2 regions of the Streptomyces sp. NPDC026092 genome follow, and region 2 is predicted to be linked to the other one. Evidence: riboswitches for the same ligand, from Rfam matches in the RefSeq annotation. Region 2 holds a riboswitch; the other holds the start of a gene.

Region 1 (15,514 bases), on a different contig from region 2:
GTCGATGGCGATCTGCTCGGCCACGTCGACGTGCTCGCAGCCGCCGTAGTAGCGGCGGCCCGGGTAGCCCTCGGCGTACTTGTTGGTGAGGACCGAGCCCTGGGCCTCCATGACCGAGACCGGAGCGAAGTTCTCCGAGGCGATCATCTCGAGGGTGGACTGCTGGCGGTGGAGCTCGGCGTCGACGGCGGCGGCGACGTCGGGGTCCAGCTCGTGGAGAGGGGTGTTCAGAAGCGACATGAATCGATCCCTACGGGGTCTCGGTTAGCCGGCGGTGAAGGCGGTGTACTCGTCGGCGGTGAGCAGGTCGTCCGGCTCGCCCGCGAGGCGCACCTTGAACAGCCAGCCACCCTCGAACGGGGCGGTGTTCACCAGGGAGGGGTCGTCCACGACGTCCTGGTTGGCCTCGACGATCTCGCCGGTCACCGGGGCGTACAGGTCGCTGACGGACTTGGTGGACTCCAGCTCGCCACAGGACTCGCCCGCGGTCACCGTGTCCCCGACCTCCGGGAGCTGCACGTAGACGACGTCACCGAGGGCGTTCGCCGCGTGCTCGGTGATGCCGACCGTCGCGACGCCGTCGACGACGTCCGACAGCCACTCGTGCTCCTTGCTGTAGCGGAGCTGCTGGGGGTTGCTCATGTCGTGATTCTCCTGGATCGGGGGAGTACTGATGAACGCGGGTCTTACGGGATGAGACGGGAGGTGAGACGTGACGGGGTGGGAAACGTCACTTCTGGCGCTTGTAGAAGGGCAGCGCCACGACCTCGTACGGCTCGTGGGTGCCGCGGATGTCCACACCTACACCCTGGGTGCCGGGCGCGGCGTGCGCCGCGTCCACGTAGGCCATCGCGATCGGCTTTCCGAGCGTCGGCGACGGGGCGCCCGAGGTGACCTCGCCGATGACCTGGCCGTCCGCGACGACCGCCATCCCGGCGCGCGGGACCCGGCGGCCCACGGCGATCAGGCCGACGAGCTTGCGCGGCGGGGCGGTCTCGGCGCGCTCGGCGGCCTTCTCGAGCGCCTCGCGGCCCACGAAGCGGCCCTCGTTCGTCGTCTTCTCGAACTTCACGACCCGGCCCAGGCCCGCGTCGAACGGGGTGAGCGAGGTCGTCAGCTCGTGCCCGTACAGCGGCATGCCCGCCTCCAGGCGGAGCGTGTCACGGCAGGAGAGGCCGCAGGGGATCAGGCCGACCGGCGCGCCCGCCTCGGTCAGCGCCTTCCAGACGCCCTCGGCGTGCTCCGGCTTCAGGAACAGCTCGAAGCCGTCCTCGCCGGTGTAGCCGGTACGGGCGATCAGCGCGGGGACCCCGGCGACCGTGCCCGGGAGGCCCGCGTAGTACTTCAGCCCGTCCAGGTCGGCGTCGGTGAGCGACTTCAGGATGCCGGGGGACTCCGGGCCCTGGACGGCGATCAGGGCGTACGCGTCACGGTCGTCGCGGACCTCGGCGTCGAAGCCCTCGGCACGCGCCACGAGGGCGTCGAGGACGATCTGCGCGTTGGAGGCGTTCGCCACGACCATGTACTCGTGCTCCTGGAGCCGGTACACGATCAGGTCGTCGAGGATGCCGCCGTCCTCCTGGCAGATCATCGTGTACCGCGCCCGGCCCACACCCACCGTGGAGATGTTGCCGACCAGCGCGTGGTCGAGCAGCTCGACGGCCTGCGGACCGGTGACGGTGATCTCGCCCATGTGGGAGAGGTCGAAGAGGCCCGCCTTGGTGCGGACGGCGAGGTGCTCGTCCCGCTCGCTGGCGTAGCGCAGCGGCATGTCCCAGCCGGCGAAGTCGGTCATGGTCGCGCCCAGGGAGCGATGCAGGGCATCGAGGGCGGTCAGACGGGGGGCAGACGTGCTCATGAGGTGGCTCCCGGATCCCAAGGGCGGAAAACATGACGGGCGAGGACGTCCTCCCCATCTGTCATGGAACCTGAGAGGTTCACCGAGGGCATCTCGTCACCGAGACCTCGGCTTGCACCTTGGGTGGGAACGCCGGAAGGCGTCCCGCTTTTCAGATCTGCCTCATCCACGCGGTACGGGGCCTGAGAGATTCAAGGGAGGGTCTTGCTCCTTCGGCGCCCGGGGCCCACCGTGGAGGTGGTTCCGGGACTCTCCCGCGCGGATTCGAGCGGCCGGTATGCGGTTGTGTGCGCTTGGCGCGGACATCATTGCACGCGGTGTCCGATCGGCAAATCGCTTGTGACTGATTACCCCTTCTTTACACTTTGTGGGCAAGGGGTTCTCGGGACCCGACTGGGGGAGAGACGATGACGATCCAGCACTCCGGCGCCTACGCCACGGGCACCGGGACGGGGATACCCGGCCCGCGTGCCCGCGCCCGCGCCAGAACCCGCAGGCGCCGCGCCGCGCCCCTGCTGCGCGACCTGCGCGAGCGCGGCGGCCGCGGCCCCCGGACGCTCGCCTTCGCCGCGGGCGACCTCGTGGTGGTCTCCGGGCTGCCCGGAAGCGGCAAGTCCACCCTGATGCGGCGCGCCGCGGACGGCCTGGGCATCGACTCCCAGGACGCCCGCGAGCGCTGGGAGGCCCGGCTGCCCGCCTTCCTGCCGTACGCGGTCTACCGCCCGCTGGCCCGGATCGCGCACTACGCCGGGCTCTGGCGCGTCCTGCGCGCCGGGCGGAGCGTCGTCGTCCACGACTGCGGCACCCAGTCCTGGGTGCGGAACTGGCTGGCCCGCGAGGCCCGCCGCCGCGGCAGCGCCCTCCATCTGATCCTGCTCGACGTCACGCCCGACACCGCCCGCGCCGGCCAGCGCGAGCGCGGCCGGGGCGTCTCGGGGTACGCCTTCGCCCGGCACCGCCGGGCCGTCGGCCGGCTCCTCGGCTCGGTCGAGTCGGGTCGGCTGCCCCGGGGCTGCGCCTCGGCGACCCTGCTAGACCGGGACGCCGCCGGCGCCCTGCGGACCATCGCCTTCCGCTCCGTCCACTGAGCGCTTTTGGCCACGGGGGTGCCAGGGCGGCGTTAGGGTTCTGCCCCGAGGGCGTCGTGACGAGGACGCGGGAGACGCGCGATCAGGACGCGTGAGACAGCGCGATCAGGACGCGTGAGACAGGGGAAGCGGGAACCGTGGACGTTACGTGGCCGGGCAACGAGCTCGAAGAGGTCCTCGCGGCCTCGCTCGGCAACCCCTCCGCCGGAGGCCGCCTCGTCGAGGTCCTCGGCCGGAGCCCCGTCTGGGTGCCGCTGCCCAACGGCGGCAGCCCCGAGAGCCGTGACCTCGACCTGCCCACGATGGAGATCGACGGACTCCCGTACGTCCCCGTCTTCAGCTCCGAGCAGCAGTTCCTGGCCTGCGTCGGCAGCCACATGTCGTTCACCGTCGCCCCCGCCCGGGACTTCGCCCGCGGCCTGCCCCCGCAGCTCGGCATCGCCGTGAACCCCGGCGGCACCGTCGGCGCCCCGCTGCCCCCGCCCGCCGTCGCCGAGCTCTGCCGGACCGGCCGCACCCCGCTGGACGGCCCCGCGAGCGGCGGCCGGGTCCGGCTCTTCGAGCCCGACTGGCAGGACGACCCCGTCGACTTCCTCTCCGCCGCGGCCGCCGAGTTCGAGGCCACCGGAGTCGTCCTCTCTGCCCGCCGCGCCCTCGCCAGCGTCGAGGGCACCGAACCGGCCCTCTTCGTCGGCGTCGAGCTCGTCACCTGGGACGGCGTCGACCGGAACGCCCCGCTGGACGCCCTCGGCCGCGCGCTCGGCCGGGTCGAGGTGGCCTGGCCGGTCAACCTCATCCTGCTCGACGTCGCACAGGACCCGGTCGGCGAGTGGATGCTGGAGCGGGTGCGCCCCTTCTACCAGCGGGCCTCCTGATAACTAAGCTGATGGGGTCTACGGAAGAGGGGCGGAAAACAGCGTGAGCGCGTCGGGCACCGCTGCGACCGGACAGGTCGAGCACATGCTGCGCCAGGTCACACCCGGACGCTACGAGGCGTACGAGGACCTGCTGCGCGCCCTCGCCGACGGCGGTGTCTGGATGCTGCTCTGGCAGGGCACGCCCGGCTCGTCCGACGCCCAGTACGGGAACATCGAGGTCGACGGCCTCGGGTACGCCCCCTGCGTCACCTCCGCCCAGGAGCTCGCCGCCTCCGGCTGGAACCGAGCCCACGAGGTGGTCACCGGGCGCGAGATCGCCGGCGCGCTCTTCCCCGACCGGGTGGGCATCTGGCTCAATCCGCACGACCAGAACGGCGGCGTCGGCATCCCCTGGGCCGACCTGCGCCGGATCGCCACCGGCCTCGACCGGATGCCGGCCGGACCGCTCAGGCTCTCCGAACCTGCCCTGGAGATCCCGCAGTTCTACGCCCTGCTGACCCAGAACGCCCACCGCACCCCGGCCGTACGGACGCTGCGCCGGGCCTGGGTGCATCCCGCGCTCGGCACCCCGTACCTCGCCATCGGCCTCGACCTGTACGACACCTCGGCCGCCTCGGTCGAGTCGGTGCGGGCGATGATGCGCCAGTCTGTCTCCGCCGTCCCCGACGGCCTGCCCGTCTCGACGGTCGCGATGTCGGACGCGTACGACCCCGTCGCGATGTGGCTGCGCGCCAACGCGCGCCCGTTCTACGACCGCGACGCGCACGCGGCGCCCGCGCCGCCCGCCCCGGGCTACGGCTACCCGCCGGCCGTACCGCGTACGTACTGATACGTCCGTTCCGTCGCACCAATTGACCCCTGTCACACAGGGGTTGGGTCGGATGTCCGTTCTGGCCGAATAGTGGGCGAGATGGTCCGCTGGCGCGATCACAGCGTCCGGATAACGGAAGGCAACGAACCGCATCACGGTTGCGCAAACATTCCCCGTCAGGTCTGGCGGGTGATCGCGACCACATTGAAGACTCCCCGGAACACCGGGCGTTCGGCCTCCTGGCCGGTGCCCCGCAGTTGTTCCACCAAGCCGCTACCCGCGGCGGGCAAGGGCCGGCTACCGGCGGCCGAGAGGGGTCCTCACCACGATGACGGCACCACTGCACGAGACGAGTGCGGCCGAGTCGACCGCCGCCGTCGATGCCGTGCCCCCAGCGCCGCCCGGCAAGACGATCGAGGGACGTTCCCCCTGGCAGATCGCCTGGACCCGGCTCAAGCGCGACAAGCTCGCGCTGGCCGGCGGCGCGATCGTGATCTTCCTGGTCGTCGTCGCGATCCTCGCGCCCGTCATCGTGGGTCTGCTCGGCCACCCGCCGGACGAGTTCCACGAGGACCAGATCGACCCGCTCTTCGGCACCCCGATCGGTCCCTACGGCGGCATCAGCTCCGACTTCCTGCTCGGTGTCGAGCCCGTCAACGGCCGTGACGTCTTCAGCCGGATCGTCTACGGCGCCCGGATCTCGCTCCTCGTCGCCTTCCTCGCTGCGATGTTCGCGGTCGTCCTCGGCACGATCCTCGGCATCGTCGCCGGCTACTTCGGCGGCTGGGTCGACGCGGCGCTCAGCCGCGTCATGGACGTCATGCTCGCCTTCCCGCAGCTGCTCTTCACCATCGCCCTGGTCTCCGTGCTCCCCAACGAGCTGCTCGGCTTCTCCGGTTCGGGGGTCCGCATCGGCGCGCTGGTGATCGTGATCGGCTTCTTCGGCTGGCCGTACGTCGGCCGGATCGTCCGCGGCCAGACCCTCTCGCTGCGCAACCGCGAGTACGTGGAGGCCGCCCGCTCGCTCGGCGCCGGCCGGCTCTACATCCTGCGCCGGGAGCTGCTGCCCAACCTGGTCGCCCCGATCATGGTCTACGCGACGCTCATGATCCCCACCAACATCCTCACAGAAGCGGCCCTCAGCTTCCTCGGCGCGGGTGTGAAGCCGCCCACCGCTTCCTGGGGCCAGATGCTGTCGACGGCCATCTCCACCTACGAGTCGGACCCCCTGTTCATGGTGATCCCCGGCCTCGCGATCTTCATCACCGTTCTGGCGTTCAACCTCTTCGGCGACGGCGTGCGGGACGCGCTCGACCCGAAGGCCGCTCGCTGACCGCCCGCAGACCGCCCGCACGCCCGTACAGACCCGCCCCTGCCGCTGTTGACAGGAGGCAATCAACACCGGCGGACCGCCGTAACGGCCGCCACTATTCCGGAGGTTGCGAGACCATGACTCTGAACAGCTCTTCGCGGCGCAGAATCGCCGCCGGCGCGCTGCTCGCCGCGGCCACGATGGTCGTCACCACCGCGTGTGGCGGCGGCACCGGCGACGGCAAGAGCAAGACCGGCGCACCCGGCTTCAACGCCGCGGTGAACAAGGTCGCCAACCCCTCGGACAAGAAGGGCGGCGAGCTGAAGTTCATCGGCTCGCAGGAGGCCGACTCGTGGGACCCGCAGCGCGGCTACTACGGCTTCGTGTGGGACTTCGCCCGCTACTACACGCGCCAGCTGGTCACCTTCAAGGCCGAGCCGGGCGCCGCCTCCACCGAGCTGGTCCCCGACCTCGCCACCGACGCCGGCAAGGTCTCGGAGGACGGCCTGACCTACACCTTCACGCTGAAGGACGGGGTCACCTGGGAGGACGGCAAGCCGATCACCTCCAAGGACATCAAGTACGGCATCGAGCGCATCTGGGCGCAGGACGTCATCTCCGGCGGCCCGATCTACCTCCAGCAGGTCCTCGACCCCAAGGGCGAGTACAAGGGTCCCTACAAGGACACCACCCCGGACAAGCTCGGCCTGAAGGCGATCGAGACCCCGGACGACAAGACCATCATCTTCAAGCTGCCGGTCGCCAACGGTGACTTCCTGCAGATGCTGGCCATGCCCGCCGCCTCCCCGGTCCGCCAGGACAAGGACACCAAGGCCCAGTACGGCCTGAAGCCCTTCTCCTCCGGCCCGTACAAGTGGCAGTCGTACACCCCGAACAAGTCGATGCTGCTCGTCCGCAACGACAAGTGGGACGCGAAGACGGACACCGTCCGCAAGGCGCTGCCGGACAAGATCAGCGTCAAGTTCACCACCAACGCCGACGACATGGACAACCGTCTGGTCGAGGGCGAGTACGACCTCGACCTCAACGCCACCGGTGTCGGCGCGGCGGCCCGCGCCAAGGTGCTCCAGCAGCACAAGGAGAACGCGGACAACCCGCAGACCGGCTTCATCCGCTACGCGGTCTTCCCGCAGACGGTCATCGACAACGTCGAGTGCCGCAAGGCGATCATCTACGCGGCCGACTCCAAGTCCCTGCAGACCGCCCGTGGCGGCCCGCAGGCCGGTGGCGACATCGCCTCCAACATGCTGCCGCCGGCGATCAAGGGTGCCGACCCGAAGGCCGACCCGTACGGCAAGCTGGAGGGCAAGGCGGACGTGGCCAAGGCCAAGGAGGCCCTGGCCAAGTGCGGCAAGCCGAACGGCTTCAAGACCACGATCGCGGTCCGCAACAACAAGAAGATCGAGATCGCGACCGCCGAGTCCCTCCAGCAGTCGCTGAAGGCCGTCGGCATCGACGCCCAGATCGACCAGTTCGACGGCGCCCAGACCTCCGGCATCATCGGTTCGCCGAAGGTGGTCAAGGAGAAGGGCTACGGCATCATCATCATGGGCTGGGGCGCCGACTTCCCGACCGGCCAGGGCTTCCTGCAGCCGCTCGTCGACGGCCGCTTCATCCTCCAGAGCGGTAACAACAACTTCTCGGAGCTGAACGACCCGGCCGTCAACGGCCTGTTCGACCAGGCGCTGAAGGAGACCGACCCGGTCAAGGCCGGCGAGCTCTACAAGCAGATCAACACCAAGGTCTCCGAGGCCGCGGTCTACCTGCCCTTCACGCACGAGAAGAACATCATCTGGCGCTCCTCGCGACTGACCAACGTCTACACGGCCGACGCCTACAACGGCCGCTACGACTACTCGTCGCTCGGCGTCATGAAGTAAGTCCGAGTCAATCCACCCGCTCCAACGGCGCACCACCCGCCGCTAGGTCCGAAGGGCAGGTGATGGCCGCGCACGGCGGCCGGGGGACCCGATCGGGATCCCCGGCCGCCGGTCGGCCGACCGCATGCTTGCATATCTCGTCCGACGGTTGTTCGCCGTCGTAGTGATGCTGATGGTCGTCACCCTGACGACGCTCAGCATCTTCTTCCTCATCCCCAAGATGACCGGCAGCGACCCTGCCGCGATGTTCGTCGGCAAGCAGGCGGATCCGGCTTCCATCGAAGCTGTCCGGCAGAAGCTGGGCCTGGACGAGCCGATCCTGGTGCAGTTCTGGCACTTCGTCTCCGGCATCTTCGTCGGACGTGACTACACCGGCGGTGGCAGCACCATCCACTGCGAGGCACCCTGCTTCGGCTACTCGTTCCGTACCGAGCAGGACGTCTCGACGATGCTGGTCGACGCGTTCCCCGTGACCCTCTCCATGGTCGTCGGAGCCGCCGCGCTGTGGCTGCTGATGGGCGTCACCACGGGTGTGATCTCCGCGCTGAAGCGGGGCACGGTCGTCGACCGGACCGCGATGATCACCGCGCTCGCCGGCGTCTCGCTCCCCATCTTCTTCACGGGCATGCTGTCGATGTTCGTCTTCCGCACCCAACTGGGCTGGCTCAACGCCTCGTACACGCCCATCAGCGAGTCCTTCGGCAGCTGGTTCGGCGGACTGCTGCTGCCCTGGGTCACGCTCGCGTTCCTGTACGCGGCGATGTACGCGCGACTCACCCGCGCCACCATGCTGGAGGTCCTCGGCGAGGACTACATCCGTACGGCACGCGCCAAGGGCCTGCCGGAGCGGGTCGTGCTCGGAAAGCACGCCATGCGCTCCACGATGACCCCCATCCTGACCATCTTCGGCATGGACCTCGGTGCTCTCGTCGGCGGCGCGATCCTGACCGAGAGCACCTTCAACCTCCAGGGCCTCGGCTGGATGGCCATCAAGGGAGTGACCGAGCGCGACCTGCCACTGATTCTGGCGGTCACGCTCATCACAGCGACCTGTGTCGTCATCGCCAACCTCGTGGTGGACCTTCTGTACGCGGTGATCGACCCCCGAGTGAGGCTCGCATGACGGACAAGCTGACCAAGACCGGCGCGGCCCTGGGTGAACCGGTCGCGGCCTCGAACGCCCCGTCCGACGCCTTCCTCGACGTCCGCGACCTGAAGATCCACTTCCCGACCGACGACGGCCTGGTCAAGTCCGTCGACGGGCTCAGCTTCCAGCTGGAGAAGGGCAAGACCCTCGGCATCGTGGGCGAGTCCGGCTCCGGCAAGTCGGTGACCTCGCTCGGCATCATGGGCCTGCACACCGTCGGCCAGTACGGCCGGCAGAAGGCCCGGATCTCCGGCGAGATCTGGCTGAACGGCCGCGAGCTGCTCACGGCCGACCCCGAAGAGGTCCGCAAGCTGCGCGGCCGCGACATGGCGATGATCTTCCAGGACCCGCTGTCCGCGATGCACCCGTACTACACGGTCGGCGCGCAGATCTCGGAGGCGTACCGGGTCCACCACCCGGTCGACAAGAAGACCGCGAAGAAGCGGGCCGTCGAACTCCTCGACCGGGTCGGCATCCCCGAGCCGGCCAAGCGCTTCTCGAACTACCCGCACGAGTTCTCCGGCGGTATGCGCCAGCGCGCGATGATCGCGATGGCGCTGGTCAACAACCCCGAACTGCTCATCGCGGACGAGCCGACGACGGCCCTCGACGTCACGGTCCAGGCGCAGATCCTGGACCTGATCCGGGACCTGCAGAAGGAGTTCGGCTCCGCGGTCGTCATCATCACGCACGACCTCGGCGTCGTCGCCGAGGTCGCCGACGACATCCTCGTGATGTACGGCGGCCGGTGCGTGGAGCGCGGACCGGCCGAGTCGGTCTTCTACGAGCCGCAGCACCCCTACACCTGGGGCCTGCTCGGCTCGATGCCGCGGATCGACCGCGAGCAGACCGAACGCCTGATCCCGGTCAAGGGCAACCCGCCCAGCCTCATCAACGTCCCCAGCGGCTGCGCCTTCAACCCGCGCTGCCCGTACGCGGACGTGCCCAAGGGCGGCATCACGCGCACCGAGCGCCCCGAGCTGAAGGAGACGGGCAGCCGCCACTACTCCGCGTGCCACATGGAGCGCGAGGAGCGGACCCGGATCTGGACCGAAGAGATTGCGCCGAAGCTGTGAGCGACAAAGCGGTGAGCGACAACGTCGTGAGCGACAAGAAGAGCACTGAGCCCCTGCTCAAGGTCAACGGCCTGGTGAAGCACTTCCCGATCAAGAAGGGGCTGCTTCAGCGCCAGGTCGGGGCGGTCAAGGCGGTCGACGGCATCGACTTCGAGGTCTACCCGGGCGAGACGCTCGGTGTCGTCGGCGAGTCGGGCTGCGGCAAGTCGACGATGGGCCGGCTGATCACCCGGCTGCTCGAACCGACGGGCGGCACGGTCGAGTTCGAGGGCGTCGACGTCTCGCACCTCGGCGTGGCCAAGATGCGTCCGCTGCGCCGCGACATCCAGATGATCTTCCAGGACCCGTACGGTTCGCTGAACCCGCGGCACACGGTGGGCTCGATCGTCTCGGCGCCGTTCAAGCTCCAGGGCGTGGAGCCCGAGGGCGGGGTCAAGAAGGAGGTCCAGCGCCTGCTCGGCCTGGTCGGCCTGAACCCGGAGCACTACAACCGCTACCCGCACGAGTTCTCGGGCGGCCAGCGCCAGCGCATCGGCATCGCGCGGGCGCTCGCCCTCAAGCCCAAGCTGGTCGTGGCGGACGAGCCGGTCTCGGCGCTGGACGTCTCGATCCAGGCGCAGGTGGTGAACCTCCTGGACGACCTCCAGGAGGAGCTGGGCCTGACGTACGTGATCATCGCCCACGACCTGTCGGTGATCCGGCACGTCTCGGACCGGATCGCGGTCATGTACCTGGGCAAGATCGTGGAGCTGGCGGACCGCAAGTCGCTGTACGAGTCCCCGATGCACCCGTACACCCGCGCCCTGATGTCGGCGGTCCCGATCCCGGACCCCCGCCGCAAGGGCGCGAAGAGCGACCGCATCCTCCTCACCGGCGACGTCCCGTCCCCGATCGCCCCGCCGCCGGGCTGCCGCTTCCACACCCGGTGCTGGAAGGCGACGGACCTCTGCAAGACGGTCGAGCCCCCGCTCCTGGAACTCCGCCCGGGCCAGCGTGTCGCCTGCCACCACCCGGAGAACGCGGAGGGCGTGACGGTCCCCGCGGCGCGGGAGTCGGTGGAGGTCACGATCACCAAGCCGGAGCCGGAGCCGAAGCCCGCGGCTCCGGAGCCGACCGCGGAGCCCGCCGAGGGCGACGAGGCCTGACACCCGACGAGGCCCCCGCCGCCACCCGGCAGCGGGGGCCTCGCGCATGCCGGCGGCCAATGCGGGCGGCCTGGCCCTGCGGCCGGCCCCCGCCCCACCCGTCACAATGGTCGCCGTGGTTCACGATCTGTTCAGTCCCGACGTACAGCACGCCCTCGATCTCGTCGGCATCTTCGTCTTCGCCATCTCCGGCGCCCTCCTCGCCGTCCGCAAGAACTTCGACGTCTTCGGCATCGCCGTCCTCGCCGAGGTCACCGCCCTCGGCGGCGGTCTCCTCCGCGACCTGATCATCGGCGCCGTACCCCCGGCCGCCTTCACCGATCTCGGCTACTTCCTCATGCCGCTCGTCGCCACCGTGCTCGTCTTCTTCCTCCACCCCGAGGTCGAGCGCACCCAGACCGCCGTCAACGTCTTCGACGCCGCGGGCCTCGGCCTCTTCGCCGTCACCGGCACCATCAAGGCGTACGAGTACGGCCTCGGCCTCACCTCCTCCGCCGCCCTGGGTCTCGCGACCGCCGTCGGCGGCGGTGTCCTGCGCGACGTGCTCGCCAACGAGGTGCCGTCCCTCCTCCGCTGGGACCGCGACCTCTACGCCGTGCCCGCCATCGTCGGCGCCACGACGGTCGTGCTCTGCATCCGCTTCGAGGCCCTCAACGCGTACACCAGCGGCGCCGCCGTCCTCATGGCCTTCGTGCTCCGTCTCCTCGCCATGCGCTACCACTGGCGCGCGCCCCGCGCCTGGAACCGCCGGTCCTCCGCCCGCGAGGAGCCAGAAAAAGCTACCGCTCAGTAGCCTCCTGCGGTACCGTCGGAACCATGAGCACGAGCATCGAGACGATGGCGGAGACGACGACGGTCAGCGAGTTCGACCGCGACACCGCCGTCACCCTCCGCGCCCCCGGCGTGTACGACGCCGACCTCTCCGCCGGCTGGACGATCATCAGCGCCGTCAACGGCGGCTACCTCCTCGCCCTGCTCGGCCGCGCCCTCGGCGACCACCTCCCGCATCCGGACCCGTTCACGATCTCGGCGCACTACCTCACGCCGTCCGTGCCCGGCCCGGCGGTGATCCGCACCGAGACCGTCCGCACCGGCCGCACCCTCTCCACCGGCCAGGCCTCCCTCTTCCAGTACGCCGAGGACGGCACCGAGGTCGAGCGCATCCGGGTCCTCGCCTCCTACGGCGACCTCGACGCGCTCACCGACGACGTCCGCACCACCGCCACGCCGCCCGCCTTCGCCCCCATCGAGCAGTGCTTCGGCACCGGCGACGGCCCCCGGCCGCCGATCCCCGGCTCCAGCGCCATCACCGACCGCCTCGCCCTCAAGCTCGACCCGGCCACCGTCGGCTGGGCGATCGGCGCGCCCTCCGGCAAGGGCGAGATGCGCGCCTGGTTCGCCCTCGCCGACGGCCGCGAGCCCGACGCGCTCTCCCTGCTCCTCACCGTCGACGCGCTCCCGCCGACCTCCTTCGAGCTGGGCCTCAAGGGCTGGACCCCGACCGTCGAGCTGACGACCCACGTCCGCTGCCGCCCGGCCCCCGGCCCGCTGCGGGTCTCCATCACCACCCGTAACCTCGCCGGCGGCTTCCTGGAGGAGGACGCCGAGGTCTGGGACAGCGCGGACCGCCTGGTCGCCCAGTCCCGCCAACTCGCCCGCGCCCCGCGCGGCTAGGGCCCCTGGGGGGTGTCCGCGCCTGCGGCTACCGTGAGCCGGTGAAGTCCGACCGGCTCCTCTCCCTCCTTCTGCTGCTCCAGACCCGGGGACTGGTCCCCGCAACCGAGCTCGCCGAGCGCCTTGAGGTCTCCGTACGCACCATCTACCGGGACGTCGAGGCGCTCTCCGCGTCCGGCGTCCCCGTCTACGCCGAACGCGGCCGGCACGGCGGCATCACCCTGCTCCCCGGCTTCCGCACGGACGTCACGGGGCTCACCGCCGACGAGTCCCGCGCCCTGTTCGTCCTCGCCGCGCAGGGCGCGCACGCCGCGCTCGGCCTGGACCGGGCCCTCGGCTCGGCCCTCCGCAAGGTCATGGCCGCTCTCCCGGAACCCCATCGGCCCGCCGCCGAACTGACGAGCCGCCGGATCCTCGTCGACCCCGACCGCTGGATGCGCACCCCTCAGGCGGCCGTGGACCTCGACGTCCTCAACCGGGCCGTCTTCGCCGACCGGCGTGTACGGCTCCAGTACCGCAGCGGCGGGGCGCCCGCCCCGAAGGCGTACACGGTCGACCCGTACGGACTCGTCGTGAAGGCGGGCGTCTGGTACCTGGTCGCCGACCGGGACGGCGAGCCCCGGCTCTTCCGCGCCGACCGCGTCCACCTCGCCGAACTCCTCGACGACCCGGTCCGGCGCCGGGACGGGGTCGAGCTCGCCGACGTGTGGGAGGTGCTCCGCCTCCGCGTCGAGGCCCGACCCGCCGAGATCCGGGTCCGCGCCCAGGTCCACCGCGACCGCCTCGACCGCTTCCTGCGGCTGCACGGCGACCGCCTGACGGCCGCACCGGGGCGGCCGGCCCCGGATGCGGACCCGAATTCGGACTCGGAGCCGGCCCTGGACGAGGAGTGGACCGAGGTCGAACTCGCCTTCCATCAACCGGGCGACACCCGCCCCCTCCTGGCGATGGGCGGCAGCCTGGAGGTCCTGGACCCGCCGGAGATCCGTACGCTCCTCGCGCGGGCGGCGGCGGAGATCGTCGCGCTCTACCCGGACGCGTGAGGACCCGGGAGGACCCGCGAGGCTCCGGGAAGCGGTGGCGTGGACAGGCCAGGCGGCAGACGTGCGCGAGCGCCCTCGTAGAATCGAGAAATCATGGCTTACCTCGACCACGCCGCGACCACGCCGATGCTCCCCGAGGCGATCGAGGCGATGACCGCCCACCTCGCCGTCACGGGCAACGCCTCCTCCCTGCACGCGGCCGGGCGGCGCGCCCGGCGGACCGTCGAGGAGGCCCGCGAGACCCTCGCCGCCGCCCTGGGCGCACGACCCAGCGAGGTCGTCTTCACCTCCGGCGGCACCGAGGCCGACAACCTCGCCGTCAAGGGCCTGTACTGGGCCCGCCGCGACGCCGACCCGGCCCGCACCCGCGTCCTCGCCAGTCCCGTCGAGCACCACGCCGTCCTCGACGCCGTCGACTGGCTCGCCACGCACGAGGGCGCCACCGTCGAGTACCTCCCGGTCGACCGGTACGGCCGGGTCCACCCGGACGCGCTGCGCGAGGCGATCGCGCGCGAGCCGGAGACCGTCGCGCTTGCCACCGTCATGTGGGCGAACAACGAGATCGGCACGATCATGCCGGTACGCGAACTCGCCGACGTCGCCCGCGAGTTCGGCGTCCCCCTGCACTCCGACGCGGTCCAGGCCTTCGGCCAGGTCCCGGTCGACTTCGCCGACTCCGGGCTCGCCGCCCTGACCGTCTCCGGTCACAAGATCGGCGGCCCCTACGGCATCGGCGCGCTGCTCCTCGGCCGTGAGTACAGCCCGGTCCCCGTGCTGCACGGCGGCGGCCAGGAGCGCCACGTCCGGTCCGGCACCCTGGACGCGCCCGCCATCGCCGCGTTCGCCGTCGCCGGCCGGCTCGCCGCCGAGCGCCGCGAGGAGTACGCGCGCGAGGTCGGCGCCCTCCGCGACAAGCTGGTGGCGGCCGTCCGCGCCGCGGTCCCGGACGCGATCCTCGGCGGCGACCCGGACGACCGGCTCCCCGCCAACGCGCACTTCACCTTCCCCGGCTGCGAGGGCGACTCCCTGCTCCTGCTCCTCGACGCCCAGGACATCGAGTGCTCGACCGGCTCCGCCTGCACCGCCGGCGTCGCCCAGCCCAGCCACGTCCTGCTCGCCACCGGCACCGACCCGGACCTCGCCCGCGGAACCCTCCGCTTCACCCTCGGCCACACCTCCACCGAAGCGGACGTGGCAGCCGTAGCCGAGGCCATCGGGCCGGCGGTGGAACGGGCGAGGACCGCGGGCCTGGTCTAGCTCGCCCTCCGGTCACGCCGGCTTCTTCGAAGCCTCCCGGACCAGCTTCATGTAGCGGTCCCAGTCCCAGTGCGGGCCGGGGTCCGTGTGGTCGGTGCCCGGGACCTCGACGTGGCCGATGATGTGCTTCCGGTCGACGGGTATGTCGTAGCGCGCGCAGATGCCCGCCGTCAGCCGGGCCGAGGACGCGTACATGGCCGCCGTGAAGTCCTGCGGGCGGTCGACGAAGCCCTCGTGCTCGATGCCGACGCTCCGCTCGTTCATGTCCCGGCTCCCGGCGTGGAAGGCCACGTCGAGCTCGCGGATCATCTGCGCCACATGGCC
Region 2 (15,514 bases):
AGGGCAGGGACGAGGTGACGCTGCACCACGCCGTCGTACGCGTCATCGCCGACACGCACCGGCATGCCGGGCACGCCGACATCCTCCGGGAATTCATGGACGGCGCCGTGGGGATGAACGAGGGCAACACCAGCATTCCCCCGGGCGACACGGCCTGGTGGAAGGAGTACCGCGACCGCCTGGAGCGGACCGCCCGGGAGGCGGACAAGGCGTAGGCAAAGTCATAGGCACAGACACAGACACAGGCAGACGGGAACACCCGACGCCGGACCGTGGTTCACGTCCCCGGACGGATCGGTCCAGTCCTCCGGAATTGGCCTTGGCCTGCCACTTTCCCGTCACGGTACGGTCCGGTCCATGCGGATCCGAATCGTCGACGCCTTCACCGACCGCCCCTTCTCCGGCAACCCGGCAGGGGTCCTCCTCCTCGACTCCTTCCCCGACGACCACTGGCTCCAGAAGGTCGCCGCCGAGGTCAACCTCTCCGAGACGGCCTTCGCCCACCCCCTCCCCCCGGGCGGCGACGCCGACTGGGCGCTGCGCTGGTTCACACCGGTCGCCGAGGTCGACATGTGCGGCCACGCCACCCTCGCCACCGCCCACGTCCTGCACACCACGGGAGCCGCGACCGGGACCGTCCGGTTCACCGCCCGCTGCGGCATCCTCAGCGCGACGGCGGCGCCGGACGGCTCGATCACCATGGACTTCCCGACCTCGTCCCTCACCCCCGTCGAGACCCCCGCCGGCCTGGAGAAGGCCCTCGGCGCCGAGGTCGTCGCGGTCCACGACACCGCCGCCCACATCGGCGACCTCGTCGTCGAGCTGCGCGACGAGGCAGCCGTACGCTCCCTCGCGCCCGACCTCGCGACCCTGGCCGGCCTCGCCGAGCGCGGTGTCGTCGTCACCGCCGCCGCCGAACAGCCCGAGCGCGGCTACGACTTCGTCTCCCGGGCCTTCTTCCCCCGCCTCGGCATCGACGAGGACCCGGTCACCGGCAGCGCCCACACCGCGCTCGCCCCGCTCTGGTCCGCCCGCCTCGGCCGCGACGACCTCACGGGGTTCCAGGGCGGCGCCCGTACCGGCATCGTCCGCACCCGGCTGCGCGGCGACCGCACCCTGCTGACCGGCGACGCGGTCACGGTCATCGAAGGCGACCTGCACGCCTGACGCGGCCCCCGGACATGGTGAAGGGGCGTACGGCACCCGGCCGTACGCCCCTTCACCGTGGGCTGCCCTACACCGTGGGCAACCAGTCCACCCGCCCCGCCAGCAGCCCGTACCCCACGAAGGCCACGATGTCGAGCAGCGCGTGCGCCACCACCAGCGGGCCGACGCGCCCCCAGCGGCGGTAGAGGTACACGAAGACGACCCCCATCACGACGTTCCCGATGAAGCCGCCGATGCCCTGGTAGAGGTGGTACGAGCCGCGCAGCACCGAACTCGCCACCAGCGCGGCCATCGGTGTCCACCCCAACTGCCCGAGCCGGCGCAGCAGATAGCCGACGACGATGACCTCCTCCACGACGGAGTTCTGCACCGCCGACAGGATGAGCACCGGGTACTTCCACCACACGTCCGGTAGCGACTCGGGCACCACGGTCAGGTTGAACCCGGCGCCCCGCGCCGCGAGGTAGAAGGCGAGCCCCGCGCTCCCGATCACGGCCGCGACCAGCGCACCCCTGCCGAGGTCGGGCCAGGGCCGGGTCCGGTCGAAGCCGATCGCCCGCATCCCGGTGCCCTCCCGCAGCAGCAGATGCGCGACGAGCAGGACCGGAACGAGCGCCGTGGCGATGCCGAAGAGCTGCCAGGCCAGATCGAGCCACGGCCGCCCGGGCGCGTACGAGCCGTTGAGCGTCGCCGCCTGTTCCTTGAGCCCGCCGGGCTTGGTCAGCGAACCGATGAAGCTGATGAGGGACGACAGTGCGCTCGCACCGAGCGACAGCGCCAGGACGATCAGGGTCTCGGACCGCAGGATCCCGCGCGGAAGGCCGCCGGGCGGCAGGGCATCAGGCACCACTCGTTGATCCGACACCACACCTGTCTCCCATTCCCCATCGCGTTCCGGGTACGGAGATCATGCGTGACGCCCCCCGCCGAGCGCCATTCCGACAGCGGTACAGCCCCTTCGTCCGCCCGGCTACCCGACCCCCACCGGCCAGCGGTGCACCGGCTCGCCGCCCCGCATCAGCTCGGCATACCGGCGGGTCGTGGCCGCGAGGGCCGCGTCGCGGTCAAGGCCGGAGGCGAGCGCCCGGTGGAAGGTGTCGACCTGCCAGGACGCCCCGTTGACCCGTGCCCGGCACCGTTCCTCGATGACCCCGAGGTAGAAGTCGCGGTCGGCCGGCTCGACGTGCCAGGCGTCGAGCCCGGCCGCCGCCAGCGGCAGCAGTTCGTCGAGGACGAGCCGTACGGCCGGTACGGCGGCCACTCCGCCCGAGCGCCCGGGGCGCGGCCAGCGCAGCTCCGCGTCGATCCCGTGGCGGCACGCGGTGTCGAAGTTCGCGGCGGCGTCCTCGAAGGGCAGCCGCTTCCAGACCGGCCGGGTGTCCTCGGCGAGCGCCCGCACCAGGCCGTAGTAGAAGGCCGCGTTGGCGACGACGTCGGTGACCGTCGGCCCGGCCGGCAGCACCCGGTTCTCCACGCGCAGATGCGGGACCCCGTCGACCCAGCCGTACACGGGCCGGTTCCAGCGGTACACGGTCCCGTTGTGCAGGACCAGCTCCTGCAGCCGGGGCACACCGCCCTGGTCCAGGACGCGGAGCGGATCCTCCTCGTCACAGATCGGCAGCAGGGCGGGGAAGTACCGCAGGTTCTCCTCGAAGAGGTCGTACGCGGAGTCCACCCACCGCTCCCCGAACCAGGTGCGGGGCCGCACCCCTTGGGCCTGGAGCTCGGGCGGCCGGGTGTCGGTGGCCTGGGTGAAGAGCGGCGGCCTGGACTCGCGCCACAGCTCGCGCCCGAAGAGGAACGGGGAGTTGGCGCCGACGGCGATCTGGACCGCCGCCACGGCCTGCGCCGCGTTCCACACGGCGGCGAACCGGCCGGGCGTGACCTGGAGGTGCAACTGCACCGACGTACAGGCCGCCTCGGGGACGATCGAGGTGGCCGTGCAGGTCAACTGCTCGACGCCATGGATGTCGAGGGTGAAGTCCTCTCCGCGGGCGGCGACGATCTGATCGTTGAGAAGGGTGTAGCGGTCGACGGCCGAGAGGTTCTCGGAGACGAGATCGTCCTGGGCGAGGGTCGGCAGAATTCCGATCATGATGACGCCGGCATCGACTTCACGGGCCTTGCGATCGGCATATCCGAGGCCGGTCGTGAGTTCCTCCGCGAGCCGATCGAAAACGCGCCCGCCGAGCCGGTGCGGGGCGATGTTCACTTCAAGATTGAATCTTCCCAGTTCCGTCTGGAAATCCGAGCTCGCGATGCGTTCCAGGACGGCCCCATTCACCATCCTGGGCATGCCGTCGGCACCCGCGAGATTGAGTTCGATCTCCAGGCCCATCAGATTCCTCGGCCGGTCGAACCGCTTCTCCGCCAGGAGCCTCGCAAGACCCGCCAGGCACTGCTGGAGCTTCCTGCGGTATCGCTGCCGATCGGACAGGTCGAACCTGTCCGCCACGACCTTCTCCCCCATGGAAGCTTCCCTCCCGATCGGGCGGCCACGGCGACGGCCGCGCGTGTCACGGAACGATGATGCCCACGCGATTGATCCATAACGCCTGCGGAGCGCCCTCGTTGAACGATAGGCTGGAACGAGCAATCGCCCGGCACGTCCCGACGGCATCCGGCAATGGACATATTCCCCGAACATATTCATCGAAAGCATGGGGTCGATATCCGGCCGTCCGCTCCGGTGAAGTTCTCGCAGGCAGACGACCGGCACCCGGCATAAATACGATGAATCGCCTCCGTAGCGAGACCGGATGCGGCCTTGCGCGCAATATCGGCGACCGCTAGCGGAAACATCGTGTGAACACGTCTCGTATAAACTCCGCGAACGAGGCAGAGTGTTGGCACCCGGCCATGGCTTCATGGCCCCTTCGGCCCGGCAGCCCACAGCGCCGTCGTACCTGCCCACGCGTCACCGTGTCTCCTGAGCGAGAGGCGACCCATCATGCTCCGACCCTCCCCGGCCCCCGCGCCGGCCCTGCGCAGTGTCCTCGCGGCCCTCGGTTCCCCCACCGCCGTCCGCGAGGCGCGAACTCCCGCCCTGCGGGCGGCCCAGGGGCCGCTGAGCCCCGAGCTGCCCCTGCCCGTCCACGTCCTCGACGTGCGGGACCAGGTCGTCGACGTACGGGACCAGGTCACCCCGACCGGGCAGCCGCCGCGCACGCGGCTGGCCGGCTGGCGCTTCCTGATCCGGGGCACCGACCGGGCGGTCGCCGCCGCCGACACCATGCTCACCCCCGACGGCTGGTCCTTCTCGCACTTCTTCGAGGGCCCTTACGTCACCGCCACCGAACGCGCCCTGCTGCAGGCCGAGGCGCTGCCCACGACGTACCAGCCGAGGCTGCTGTCCGTACCGGAGTTGTACATGCTGACGCTCTGGCTGCACGGCGACACGGAGTCCGACGGGGCCTCGTCCTCGCCCGACCCTGACGACCTGCTGATCCCGCTCGCCCCGGCACCGCCCGGCATCGCGGCGAACCAGCCGCACCTGGTCGCCGACCTGTTGCCCGTGCTCACCCTGCGGCTGGCGCCCCCGCCGCTGTTCGGCACCCCGGCGCCGGCCTGAGCGGGCCTCGAGAAGCGCACCACGCCCCGCGGCCCGGCCGGCCGCGGGGCGCCCTGCTGCCCGAACCCGCACCCCGGGAGGACGGGTTGTCGCCGAACGACCACCTCGAACACCCCCTCCCCTTACGGGCTAGCCCAGCAGGACTACCCCGAACCACCCGAAGAGACCGCCCAGTTGAGCTGAACCGCCCGCGCGGGTGATACGTCTTCATGCAGTAGGAAGAGCTGCCGCGAAATACCTGCGGATCGTCGTCCGTGGGGGAACACTGGACCAACCGAACCGACAACGGGGGGCGGCCATGAGCACCGAACCGAGCCGCAGGACGACACACTCACTCACCACGACGCAGCGAAAGAACCCATCCATGTGCCAGCACCAGCCTGCCTGTCCCACCGCCGAATCCGCCGACCGGGAGGCGGCCCGCATGACGGCGCACCACCCGGAGCAGGGCTGGAGCCTGCTGTGCAACGGGGTCCTGCTCTTCGAGGACACCGGTGAACTGCTGCCGGACGGCCAGATCATCGCCCCGCACCGCCCGCTGACGACGGCCGGCGTGACGACCGCCGCCTGACAGCAGGACGGCACGTCGGGGCAACGTCAGGCACGACACCGTACGAGGGAACACGCAAGGGCCGGCCCGGAGAGAACTCTCCGAACCGGCCCTGACTCATGCGTTCATGCCGTCACGAGCGGCCGGTCGCTCGTCAGTGGTCGTACTCGTCCAGCGGCGGGCAGGAGCAGACCAGGTTGCGGTCGCCGAACGCGCCGTCGATGCGGCGGACCGGCGGCCAGTACTTGTCCGCGGGCGAGACACCGGCCGGGAAGACCGCCTCGTCACGGGTGTACGGGTGGTTCCACTCGCCACCCAGGGCGGCGGCCGTGTGCGGGGCGTTGGCCAGCGGGTTGTCCCCGGCAGGCCACTCGCCCGACGCGACCTTCTCGATCTCGCCGCGGATCGCGATCATCGTGTCGCAGAAGCGGTCGATCTCGGCGAGGTCCTCGGACTCGGTCGGCTCGATCATCAGCGTGCCGGCCACCGGGAACGACATCGTCGGCGCGTGGAAGCCGTAGTCGATCAGGCGCTTGGCGATGTCGTCGACGCTGACGCCGGTCGCCTTCGACAGCGGGCGCAGGTCGACGATGCACTCGTGGGCGACGAGCCCGGCCGGACCGGTGTAGAGCACCGGGTAGTGCGGCTCAAGGCGCTTGGCGATGTAGTTCGCCGCGAGGACGGCCACCTGCGTGGCGCGCTTGAGGCCCTCGCCGCCCATCAGTCGGACGTACGACCACGAGATCGGCAGGATGCCCGCGGAGCCCCACGGGGCGGCCGAGATCGGGCCGACACCCGTCTCCGGACCGGCCGTCGGCTGCAGCGGGTGGTTCGGCAGGTACGGGGCGAGGTGCGCACGCACACCGACGGGCCCGACGCCAGGACCGCCACCACCGTGCGGAATGCAGAACGTCTTGTGCAGGTTCAGGTGCGACACATCGCCACCGAACTTGCCCGGCTTGGCGAGCCCGACCAGCGCGTTGAGGTTGGCGCCGTCGACGTAGACCTGGCCGCCGGCCTCGTGGACCTCGGCGCAGATGTCGGCGACGTGCTCCTCGAACACACCGTGCGTGGACGGGTAGGTGATCATCAGCACGGACAGCTCGTCGCGGTACTGCTCGATCTTGGCGCGCAGGTCCGCGACGTCGACCTCGCCGTCGTCGGCGGTCTTGACGACGACGACCTTCATGCCGGCCATCACGGCGGAGGCGGCGTTGGTGCCGTGCGCCGAGGACGGGATCAGACAGACGGTGCGCTGCTCGTCGCCGTTGGCGCGGTGGTAGGCGCGGACGGCCAGCAGACCGGCCAGCTCGCCCTGCGAACCGGCGTTGGGCTGGATCGACACCTTGTCGTAGCCGGTGACCTCGGCGAGGCGCTCCTCCAGCTCGGTGATGAGCGTGACGTAGCCCTGCGCCTGCTCGACCGGGGCGAAGGGGTGCATCTGCCCGAACTCGGGCCAGGTCACCGACTCCATCTCGGTGGTCGCGTTCAGCTTCATGGTGCAGGAGCCGAGCGGGATCATGCCGCGGTCGAGCGCGTAGTCGCGGTCGGCGAGCCGGCGCAGGTAGCGCAGCATCGACGTCTCGGAGCGGTGCGCGTGGAAGACCGGGTGGGTGAGGTACGCGTCGGAGCGCAGCAGCCCGGCGGGCAGCGCGTCCTCGGTGACGGCGTCCAGGGCCTCGATGTCGGCGTCGACACCGAAGGCGGCCCAGACGGCGGCGATCTGCGCGCGCCCGGTGGTCTCGTCGCAGGAGGCGTACACGTGGTCGGCGTCGACGAGGTACAGGTTCACGCCGGCCTCGCGGGCGGCGGCCACGGCCGCGGCGGCCTTGCCGGGCACGCGGACGGTGACGGTGTCGAAGAAGTCGCCGTGGACGACCTCGACACCACCGGCGGTGAGCCCGGCGGCAAGAACGGAGGCGTACCGGTGGGTCCGCTGCGCAATCCCCTTGAGGCCCTCGGGCCCGTGGTAGACGGCGTACATCCCGGCCATGACGGCGAGCAGCACCTGAGCGGTGCAGATGTTGCTGGTGGCCTTCTCGCGGCGGATGTGCTGCTCGCGGGTCTGCAGGGCCAGGCGGTAGGCGCGGTTGCCGTCGGCGTCGACGGAGACGCCGACCAGGCGGCCGGGCAGCGAGCGGGCGTGTTTGTCCTGGACGGCCATGTAGCCGGCGTGCGGGCCGCCGAACCCCATGGGCACACCGAACCGCTGGGTGGTACCGACGGCGATGTCGGCACCGAGGGAGCCGGGCGAGGTGAGCAGCGTCAGCGCGAGCAGATCAGCGGCAACGGTGACGATCGCACCGAGCTCGTGGGCAGCGTCGATCAGCGGCTTGATGTCACGCACGGCGCCGGAGGCACCGGGGTACTGAATCAGCACGCCGAAGACACCACGCTCGGCGATCTCGGCCGGGATACCGGCCGAGAGGTCCGCGACGACGACCTCGACACCGGTCGGCTCGGCGCGGGTCTCGATGACGGCGATGGTCTGCGGCAGCGCGTCGGCGTCGACGAGGAAGACCCCGTTCTTGACCTTGCCGACACGGCGGGAGAGCGCCATGGCCTCGGCGGCGGCGGTGCCCTCGTCGAGGAGGGAGGCGCCGGAGGTCGGGAGACCGGTGAGGTCGGCGACCATGGTCTGGAAGTTGAGCAGCGCCTCGAGCCGCCCCTGCGAGATCTCGGGCTGGTACGGCGTGTAGGCCGTGTACCAGGCAGGATTCTCCATGACGTTCCGCAGAATGACGGGCGGAGTGAAGGTCCCGTAGTAGCCGAGCCCGATCATCGGCGCGAGCACCTGATTGCGATCGGCGAGCTCACGCAGCTCGGCGAGGACCTCGGCCTCGGTGCGGGCGGCCGGCAGCCCGAGGGCCTCGGCGTTCTTGATCACGTCCGGCACGGCGGCGGCCGTCAGCTCGTCGAGGGAGCCGTAGCCGACCTGGGCGAGCATCTTGGCCCGGGCTTCGGCGTCGGGCCCGATGTGCCGCTGCTCGAACGGGATGCCCTGTTCGAGTTCGGAGAGCGAAATGCGGTTGGCGGTCATGTACGGAGGCCTCCTGGTCGTCACGACCTGCGAGGGACACCACGGCGCGGGTGCCCGGACGGCCTCCCCCTCTGTCATCTCAACCTGAGAGCTTCACCGGCGATGCCCAGGGCTCGCCGGCTTTCACCGTCGGTGAGAGCGGACGCCGTCGGACCTCCGCTCTGCTTTCCAGAGTGACCTCGTCCATGCGGTACCGGGTGCCTGAGAGATTCCGGGGAGGATTTGCTCCTTCGGCGCCTCCGAAAGGTTTCTCCGGAGGACTCTCCCGCACGGGGTCGACAGCCACAGCCAGCCTACCAGCGCGGTTCCGCCTTCCATCGCTCAAGTGGCCGACATCCCAGATGTGCACTTTCGTATTCTTTGTAGGCCTTCGCAGAGCAGGTGCGACCAGTTGGAGGGACCGTGCAGACCGACATCGATCCGCGCAGCCTGATCGGCCGCAAGGCGTTCGACCGCAACGGGCACAAGATCGGCACCGTGGACGAGGTGTACCTGGACGACGCGACGGGCGTCCCCGAGTGGGCCGCGGTCCGCACGGGCCTGTTCGGCCGCGACGCGTTCGTCCCCCTGGAGCCCAGCGAACTGGTCGAGGACGGCCTCCACATCCCGTACGAACGCGCCCTGATCAAGGACGCCCCGGACTTCGGCGTGGGCCGCCACCTCTCCCCGGAACAAGAACTCCAGCTCTACCGCCACTACAGCCTGGCCCTCCCACCCCCACCACCCCCGGACCACGACTTCGGCCGCCTGGCAGGCCAGGACGACACATAGCCCTGCCGCCCCCTCCCGCACCACAGCCAGCCCACCGACCCCCCGAGCCCGCCGACGGCGCACAGCCGCCCACAGGCAGACCCGCACCTCTGCCCTCCCACCCGCACAACCGGTCCCGGCGCGGGCCTGCGGGGCAGCCACCGACCCCACCGAGCCCGCCGACGGCGCGCACCCCCACAAGCAGACCCGCACCTCTGCCCTCTCACTCGCACGGGTGGTGCGGGTGAACACAAGCCCGGCCGGAGGCCGGGCGCACTCCCCCTAGGCGACCGCCGCCGTCCCCGCCCCGCCCCCCACCAGCGGCAGCGGCTCCCCCGCCTCCAGCTCCGGATCGTCGACGAGAAACGTCCGCACCCGCCCCGGCGCCGACCCCGGCTGCTCGAAGCGCACGGTGACCCGCCCCACCCCGCTCCCCTGCACCCACCCGGCCCCGTACACGGCATGCCGTACGTCGTGCCCGGGCACCCACCTCCGCTCGGCGGCAGAGGGTTCCCCCGCCTCAGGAGCCCCCACTCCCACAGGCACCTCCTCCACCGCACCCCCGCCGTCCCGCACCCCCTCCGCCGCCTCCGCCTCCGCCGCCTGCGCGAACAAATCCTCCTGCGTGTAGTCCGCAAGCCCACTCACCCCCACCCCCAACAACCGCACCCCACCCGTCGTGTCCACCCCCTCCAGCAGCCGCCCCGCCGCCTCCCGGACCACCAACGGGTCGTCCGTGGGCCCCCGCAAGGTCTCCGAGCGCGTGAGCGTCGAAAAGTCGAAGCGCCGCACCTTCAGCACGATCGTCCGCCCCGAGTGCCCCGAGGCCCGCAGCCTCCCCACGCACCGCTCGGCCAGCCGCTCCACCTCGATCCGGATCCGCACCCGGTCGTGCAGGTCCACGTCGAAGGTGTCCTCGACCGACACCGACTTCGCGTCCCGCTCGGCCACCACGGGCCGATCGTCGTACCCCTGGGCCATGCGGTACAGCGAGGCCCCGTGCGCGCGCCCCAGCAGCCGTACGAGCTCGTCCTCGCCCGCGTCCGCGAGGTCCGACACCGTGGTCATCCCGGCCCGCCGCAGATGCTCCCCCGTGGCCGGCCCGACCCCCGGCAGGATCCGCACCGACTTGGGCCCGAGCAGTTCCCGCTCGGTCCCTGGCTCTATGAGCACCAGGCCGTCCGGCTTGGCCTCCTCGGAGGCGATCTTGGCGAGCATCTTCGACCCCGCGAGCCCCACCGACCCCGTCAGCCCCGTGGTGGCGAGAATGTCCCTACGTAGCCGCTCACCGGCCTCCCGCGCGGTCCCGCTGTCGTCGGCCACACCCCCGGCCTCGAGGTCCACGAAGGCCTCGTCCAGGCTCAGCGGCTCCACGAGCGGCGAGAGCCGCCCGAGCAGCTCCATGACCTGCTCGCTGATCGCACGGTAGAAGCCGAAGCGCGGCACGAGATACGCGGCGTTCGGCGCGAGCCTCCGCGCCTGCGCCATCGGCATCGCCGAGTGGACGCCGAACCGCCGTGCCTCGTACGACGCCGTGGCCACGACCCCACGCGGGCCGAGACCACCGACGACCACCGGCTTTCCGCGCAGACTCGGCTTGGCCGCCTGCTCGGCGGCGGCGAAGAAGGCATCCATGTCGAGATGCAGAATCGTCGGCGCGGTTCTCACACTCCGATGCTGCCCCACGCCACTGACAATCGACCCGCACTCCCGTACGGACGCGCGCCACAAACCCCAACCCCGGCGCTCAAACCCCAGTCCCGGCGCTCAGACCCGAACCTCGGCGCTCAGACCGCCCGGAGCGCAGCCCCCCGCTCAAACCGCCCGGTCGCGCCGCCTCCGGGCAAGCTCGTCACCCGGGTTGTGCCCGATGAGGGTCTCCCCCGTATCGATCCGCTCCCCGTGCAGCTGCGACAGCGCCGCCTCGACATCCCGCCAGACCACGCCCACGGCGATCCCGAAGACGCCCTGACCGCCCTGGAGCAGGTCCACGACCTCGTCCGGCGACGAGCACTCGTACACCGTCGCCCCGTCGCTCATCAGCGTCATCCGCTCCAGATCGCGGAAGCCGCGGGCCCGCAGATGCTGAACGGCCGCCCGGATGTTCTGCAGCGCGACCCCGGTGTCCAGGAAACGCTTGACGATCTTGAGGACCACGACGTCACGGAAGCTGTAGAGCCGCTGCGTCCCGGATCCGTACGCGGGCCGCACGCTCGGCTCGACGAGCCCGGTGCGCGCCCAATAGTCCAACTGGCGGTAGGTGATCCCCGCCGCCGCGCACGCGGTCGGCCCCCGGTACCCCACCGTGTCCGTACCGGCCGAAGCGCCCACCGCGGGACTGCCGTGAAGCGGATACGGACCGCTTTCCTCGGGCGCGCGCCCGAGGGAGCCCCCTGCCGTACCGTCGCCGCTGCTCATCACGCCGACCCTCCGTCCTTGACCTGCCCACACGAAGGTAGGCAGTCACTAGGGGTGCGTCAACGATCGCCACACTCGGCACGCCGAGTGATAATCACCCTGAGAGTGGTTTCGCGTGCCCCTCTCTGTGGAAAGGGTCTCCGAATGCGCTGATGGCGCCCCGCACACGACGGCCAAAACCAGCCCCGCAGGCTAAAGCCAGACCCGCCCGGCCCACTCCGGAGCCAGCCGCACCAGAGTCGGCCGCACCGGACTCGCCCACACGAGAGCCGGCGCCACCCTCTACTGACTGCTGGACCCGAAGTCCTCGGGGGAGATCTGGTCGAGGAACTCGCGGAACTTCTCCACCTCGTCCTCCTGCTCGTCCGGAATCGCGATACCGGCGTCGTCGAGCACGCCGTCACTGCCGAAGATCGGCGTCCCGGTGCGCAGGGCCAGCGCTATCGCGTCGGACGGCCTGGCGCTCACCTCGACGCCGCTGGCGAAGACCAGCTCCGCGTAGAAGACACCTTCACGGAGATCGGTGATGCGGACCTCGGTGAGCTCCTGGCCCACCGCCTCAAGGACATCCTTGAAGAGGTCGTGCGTCAGCGGCCTGGCAGGGGCCATGCCCTGCTGGGCGAAGGCGATCGCGGTCGCCTCCCCCGGTCCGATCCAGATGGGGAGGTACCGATCGCCTCCCACTTCACGCAGGAGCACGATCGGTTGGTTGGAGGGCATTTCCACCCGGACACCCACAACGTCGAGCTCGTTCACACAGCAACCCTAGGACGTGCCCGACCGGTTTGGGTAGTCGGGCCCCCACAAGATCACGGCAACCGTAGCCCCAGCGCGGTCTGGACCAGTGCCGCGTGCAGCCGTACGGAGAGCCCCGCGAGCTCCTTCGCGGTGGCCTCCGCATGGGCTCTGGTCTGCGGATTACGGTGCCGGCGCAGCGGCGCCACCATCTGCTCGACGAGCCCCGCCTCCCGATCGGCGGCCGCTTTCACTGCCCGAAGGTGCCGAGGTTCAAGACCGAATCTCCCCAGATCCGCGACAAGCCTGGCCACGGTCACCGCCTCGGCGTCGTAGCCGCCCTCGGGCCCGGGAACGAGGAGTCCGTACGACTCCCACTCCACGAGCTCCTCCTCGGTGACCTCGGCGGCCGCCAGCAGCTCGGCCCGCCCCACTCGCGCGGCGGTGGGCCGGTCACCGTCCACGTCCCACGCACCGTCCAGCAGGTCCCGCTGGGGGCTGGGGGAAGGAAGCCTGACCTGCTCGCCCCGGGCGAGGGCGTCGAGATGCTCCCGGATGACCTTCAGCGGAAGATAGTGATCGCGCTGCATCCGCAGGATCTGGGCGAGCCGCTCCACGTCCTGCGGGCTGAACTTCCGGTACCCGGAGGCCGTCCGCCGGGGCTCGACGAGTCCCTCGGCCTCCAGGAACCGGATCTTCGAGATGGTCACTTCGGGAAACTCGTCGCGCAGCTGGTTCAGCACCGTCCCGATGCTGACCAGCCGGTCGCCCGCGGTGGCGGCGCCGTGTCCGGCACCGCCCGTCGGAGTTCGCAACATGGACCTTCCCTGAAGAGTTCCCGAGGCGTCACACGCCTCGCTGGCTCGAGTAGAAGACCAGCCGGTACTTGCCGATCTGCACCTCGTCGCCCGCGGACAGAACCACCGAGTCGATCGGCTCACGGTTCACGTACGTACCGTTGAGGCTGCCGACATCGGCCACGGTGAAGCTGCCGTCCTGCGCCCGCCGGAACTCCACGTGGCGCCGCGACACGGTGACGTCGTCGAGGAAGATGTCGCTCTGCGGGTGACGGCCGGCCGTGGTCAGCTCGCTGTCCAGCAGGAAGCGGCTGCCCGAGTTCGGTCCCCGGCGCACCACCAGGAGCGCCGATCCGGCCGGCAGCGCCTCGACGGCCGCCAGCGCCTCGGGCGACAGGCTCGGCAGCTGCGTCTGACCGGTGACCTCGGCGTCGTACGCCTCGAGGCCGGAGATCGAGATCGTCGACGTCGTCTCGGACGGGCGCTCCACGCTCGCCCCGCCCCGCAGCGGCGTGCCGCAGTGGGAGCAGAAACGGCTGTCCGCGGCATTGCGGTGACCGCACCTCGTACACACCGGCATGGACGCGTCCTCCCGCCGCGGCTGACCCGCGGAGGTCTGGGTCGCGTACGGGTCGGGCGTGAACCCTCCACCCGTACTTGAGGTTGATGGTTCTCCGAAACCTATGCGCCCGGCACCGGCAGGGTCAACAGACGACGCGCCCTCGCCGCCGACCTCGTCACGGAAGAGCGGGCGCTCGCCGCCCTGCTCCTCCTCGTTCTGGGCGTGGCGCGGCGCGCGGTGCTTGGCGTTGCCGCCGTCCTCGCGTGCGCTCTTGCCGAACAACTTCGCAAAAAAACTCACGGGCGATTCCCCTTGACCGAAACAGACCCGCCCGTGGGGCAGGACGAACCCTGAATGAACACACCTGCCGACCCGGACATCCTCACAACGTCCGTATCCACCCGACAGTTTCCACCACGCACCACCCTTGTGGTGCGGCGACCCCCCGCAACGCCATCCCCATGTCGCGCGGCTGCCATGTGCCCCCGCCTCACTGCGAGGACGACTGAGCGTAGTCAGGCCGATTCGCAGGTCGCAAGGCATCCACGACGATCTTCTGGGACCGGGCCACGGTCGCGGTGGCCTGCTCCTTCTCCAGCGTCTGCACGACTCCACCGGGGATGTTGAGCGCGGGCTCGAGATCCTCGGGCTTGCCGATGACCTTGAAGACGTACGGAGCGGTCACCTTCGTTCCATCGATCTCCATGTCGGCGCCACTTCCTGTGAAGTAGCTGTCAGCGACGACCCGTACATCGTTGATCTGGATCGCCTCGGCGCCGGCGGCACGCAGCTCCTGGGTCGCGTCGAGCAGCTTGTCCGACTCGACCGCCTCGGCCGCACCACGAATGGTGAGGGTGATGCCGGGACCCTCCGCGGCGACGGTTCCGGCCAGGATCCCGAGCTGCTGCTCCTTCTCCTGGGTCTGCTTGCGCGCCTCCTCGGCCTGGTCCGAGCTGGACTCCAGCTCCGAGCGCTGGGTCTCGAGCCGCGCCTTCTCGTCCTCGAGCCGCTGCGAGCGGTCGTCGAGCTCGTCGAGGATGCGGACCAGGTCCTCCTGGCGCGCACCGCGCAGCGCGCTGTTGTCACTGGTGGAACGGACCTGGATGGCCAGACCCAGGCCGAGGACGAACAGCAGCAGGGCGACGATGAGTTGGGCCCGGCTCACCCGCGGCGGCCACAGCCCGGCGGCCAGCCGCTGCCGCCCGGTCTGCTCCGGGGCGGCCGGCTGCGTCTCGGGCTCGGCGGCGGGAGCGGACGGCTCCGTCGGCTTCGGCCGGTCCTCGTCGGGGTTCTCGTCGGGGTTCTCGGGGGTTCCCGGATTCACGTCGTTGCTCATCGGTGTCACGCCCGGAAGACATGCCGCCGGATGGCGGCCGCGTTGGAGAAGATCCGGATGCCGAGCACGACGACCACACCCGTCGACAGCTGCGCGCCGACGCCCAGCTTGTCGCCGAGGAAGACGATCAGCGCCGCCACCACCACGTTCGACAGGAAGGAGACCACGAAGACCTTGTCGACGAAGATCCCGTCGAGCATGGCCCGCAGCCCGCCGAAGACCGCGTCGAGGGCGGCGACCACAGCGATCGGAAGATAGGGCTCGACCACCGCCGGAACCTCGGGACGGACCAACAGTCCGACCACGACTCCCACGATCAGGCCCAGTACGGCGATCAAGATGTGCCCTTCCCTGTGTCGGCCGTGGCCTGCCCGGTGGCCTTGGCCGCCCCGGCTCCCCTCGGCTCTGCTGTACGTACGATCAGGCTCGGCGCGGCCGGCAGACGTACCTCCGCCTCGGCGGAGATACTGGTGCGGATCCCGAAGTTCTCCTGCAGCGCGTGCAGATACTGCCCGTCGGCGCTGTCCTGGAACGCGGTGCTCAGCCGCTTCCCGTCCCCCACCGCGAGCACGGTGTACGGCGGCACCA

What was found. A riboswitch is a leader RNA that binds a small molecule or an ion and turns the genes downstream of it on or off. The one in region 2 is predicted to bind glycine.
Region 1: another riboswitch for glycine. It lies ahead of gcvT (glycine cleavage system aminomethyltransferase GcvT); the one in region 2 lies ahead of gcvP (aminomethyl-transferring glycine dehydrogenase).

Annotation. Positions count from the first base shown of each region.
Region 1 is NZ_JBEZYN010000002.1:273,413-288,926, reverse strand. Features, by position in the region: gene glyA (serine hydroxymethyltransferase) at 1-240, opposite strand, end outside; gene gcvH (glycine cleavage system protein GcvH) at 265-642, opposite strand; gene gcvT (glycine cleavage system aminomethyltransferase GcvT) at 731-1,858, opposite strand; glycine riboswitch at 2,020-2,125, opposite strand; gene AB0F56_RS03935 (AAA family ATPase) at 2,266-2,946, shown strand; gene AB0F56_RS03930 (enhanced serine sensitivity protein SseB) at 3,084-3,821, shown strand; gene AB0F56_RS03925 (enhanced serine sensitivity protein SseB C-terminal domain-containing protein) at 3,865-4,653, shown strand; gene AB0F56_RS03920 (ABC transporter permease) at 4,964-5,968, shown strand; gene AB0F56_RS03915 (ABC transporter substrate-binding protein) at 6,085-7,848, shown strand; gene AB0F56_RS03910 (ABC transporter permease) at 7,973-8,971, shown strand; gene AB0F56_RS03905 (ABC transporter ATP-binding protein) at 8,968-10,071, shown strand; gene AB0F56_RS03900 (dipeptide ABC transporter ATP-binding protein) at 10,083-11,216, shown strand; gene AB0F56_RS03895 (trimeric intracellular cation channel family protein) at 11,332-12,009, shown strand; gene AB0F56_RS03890 (thioesterase family protein) at 12,054-12,890, shown strand; gene AB0F56_RS03885 (WYL domain-containing protein) at 12,932-13,933, shown strand; gene AB0F56_RS03880 (cysteine desulfurase family protein) at 14,027-15,190, shown strand; gene AB0F56_RS03875 (N-acetylmuramoyl-L-alanine amidase) at 15,203-15,514, opposite strand, start outside.
Region 2 is NZ_JBEZYN010000009.1:4,240-19,753, reverse strand. Features, by position in the region: gene AB0F56_RS16640 (DinB family protein) at 1-215, shown strand, start outside; gene AB0F56_RS16635 (PhzF family phenazine biosynthesis protein) at 358-1,167, shown strand; gene AB0F56_RS16630 (CPBP family intramembrane glutamic endopeptidase) at 1,235-2,014, opposite strand; gene AB0F56_RS16625 (glutamate-cysteine ligase family protein) at 2,138-3,637, opposite strand; gene AB0F56_RS16620 (hypothetical protein) at 4,118-4,738, shown strand; gene AB0F56_RS16615 (DUF5999 family protein) at 5,103-5,309, shown strand; gene gcvP (aminomethyl-transferring glycine dehydrogenase) at 5,443-8,328, opposite strand; glycine riboswitch at 8,507-8,606, opposite strand; gene AB0F56_RS16605 (PRC-barrel domain-containing protein) at 8,731-9,099, shown strand; gene AB0F56_RS16600 (DNA polymerase IV) at 9,361-10,746, opposite strand; gene AB0F56_RS16595 (MerR family transcriptional regulator) at 10,894-11,496, opposite strand; gene AB0F56_RS16590 (bifunctional nuclease family protein) at 11,779-12,252, opposite strand; gene AB0F56_RS16585 (MerR family transcriptional regulator) at 12,306-13,049, opposite strand; gene AB0F56_RS16580 (FHA domain-containing protein) at 13,078-13,998, opposite strand; gene AB0F56_RS16575 (DUF881 domain-containing protein) at 14,081-14,926, opposite strand; gene AB0F56_RS16570 (small basic family protein) at 14,932-15,264, opposite strand; gene AB0F56_RS16565 (DUF881 domain-containing protein) at 15,261-15,514, opposite strand, start outside.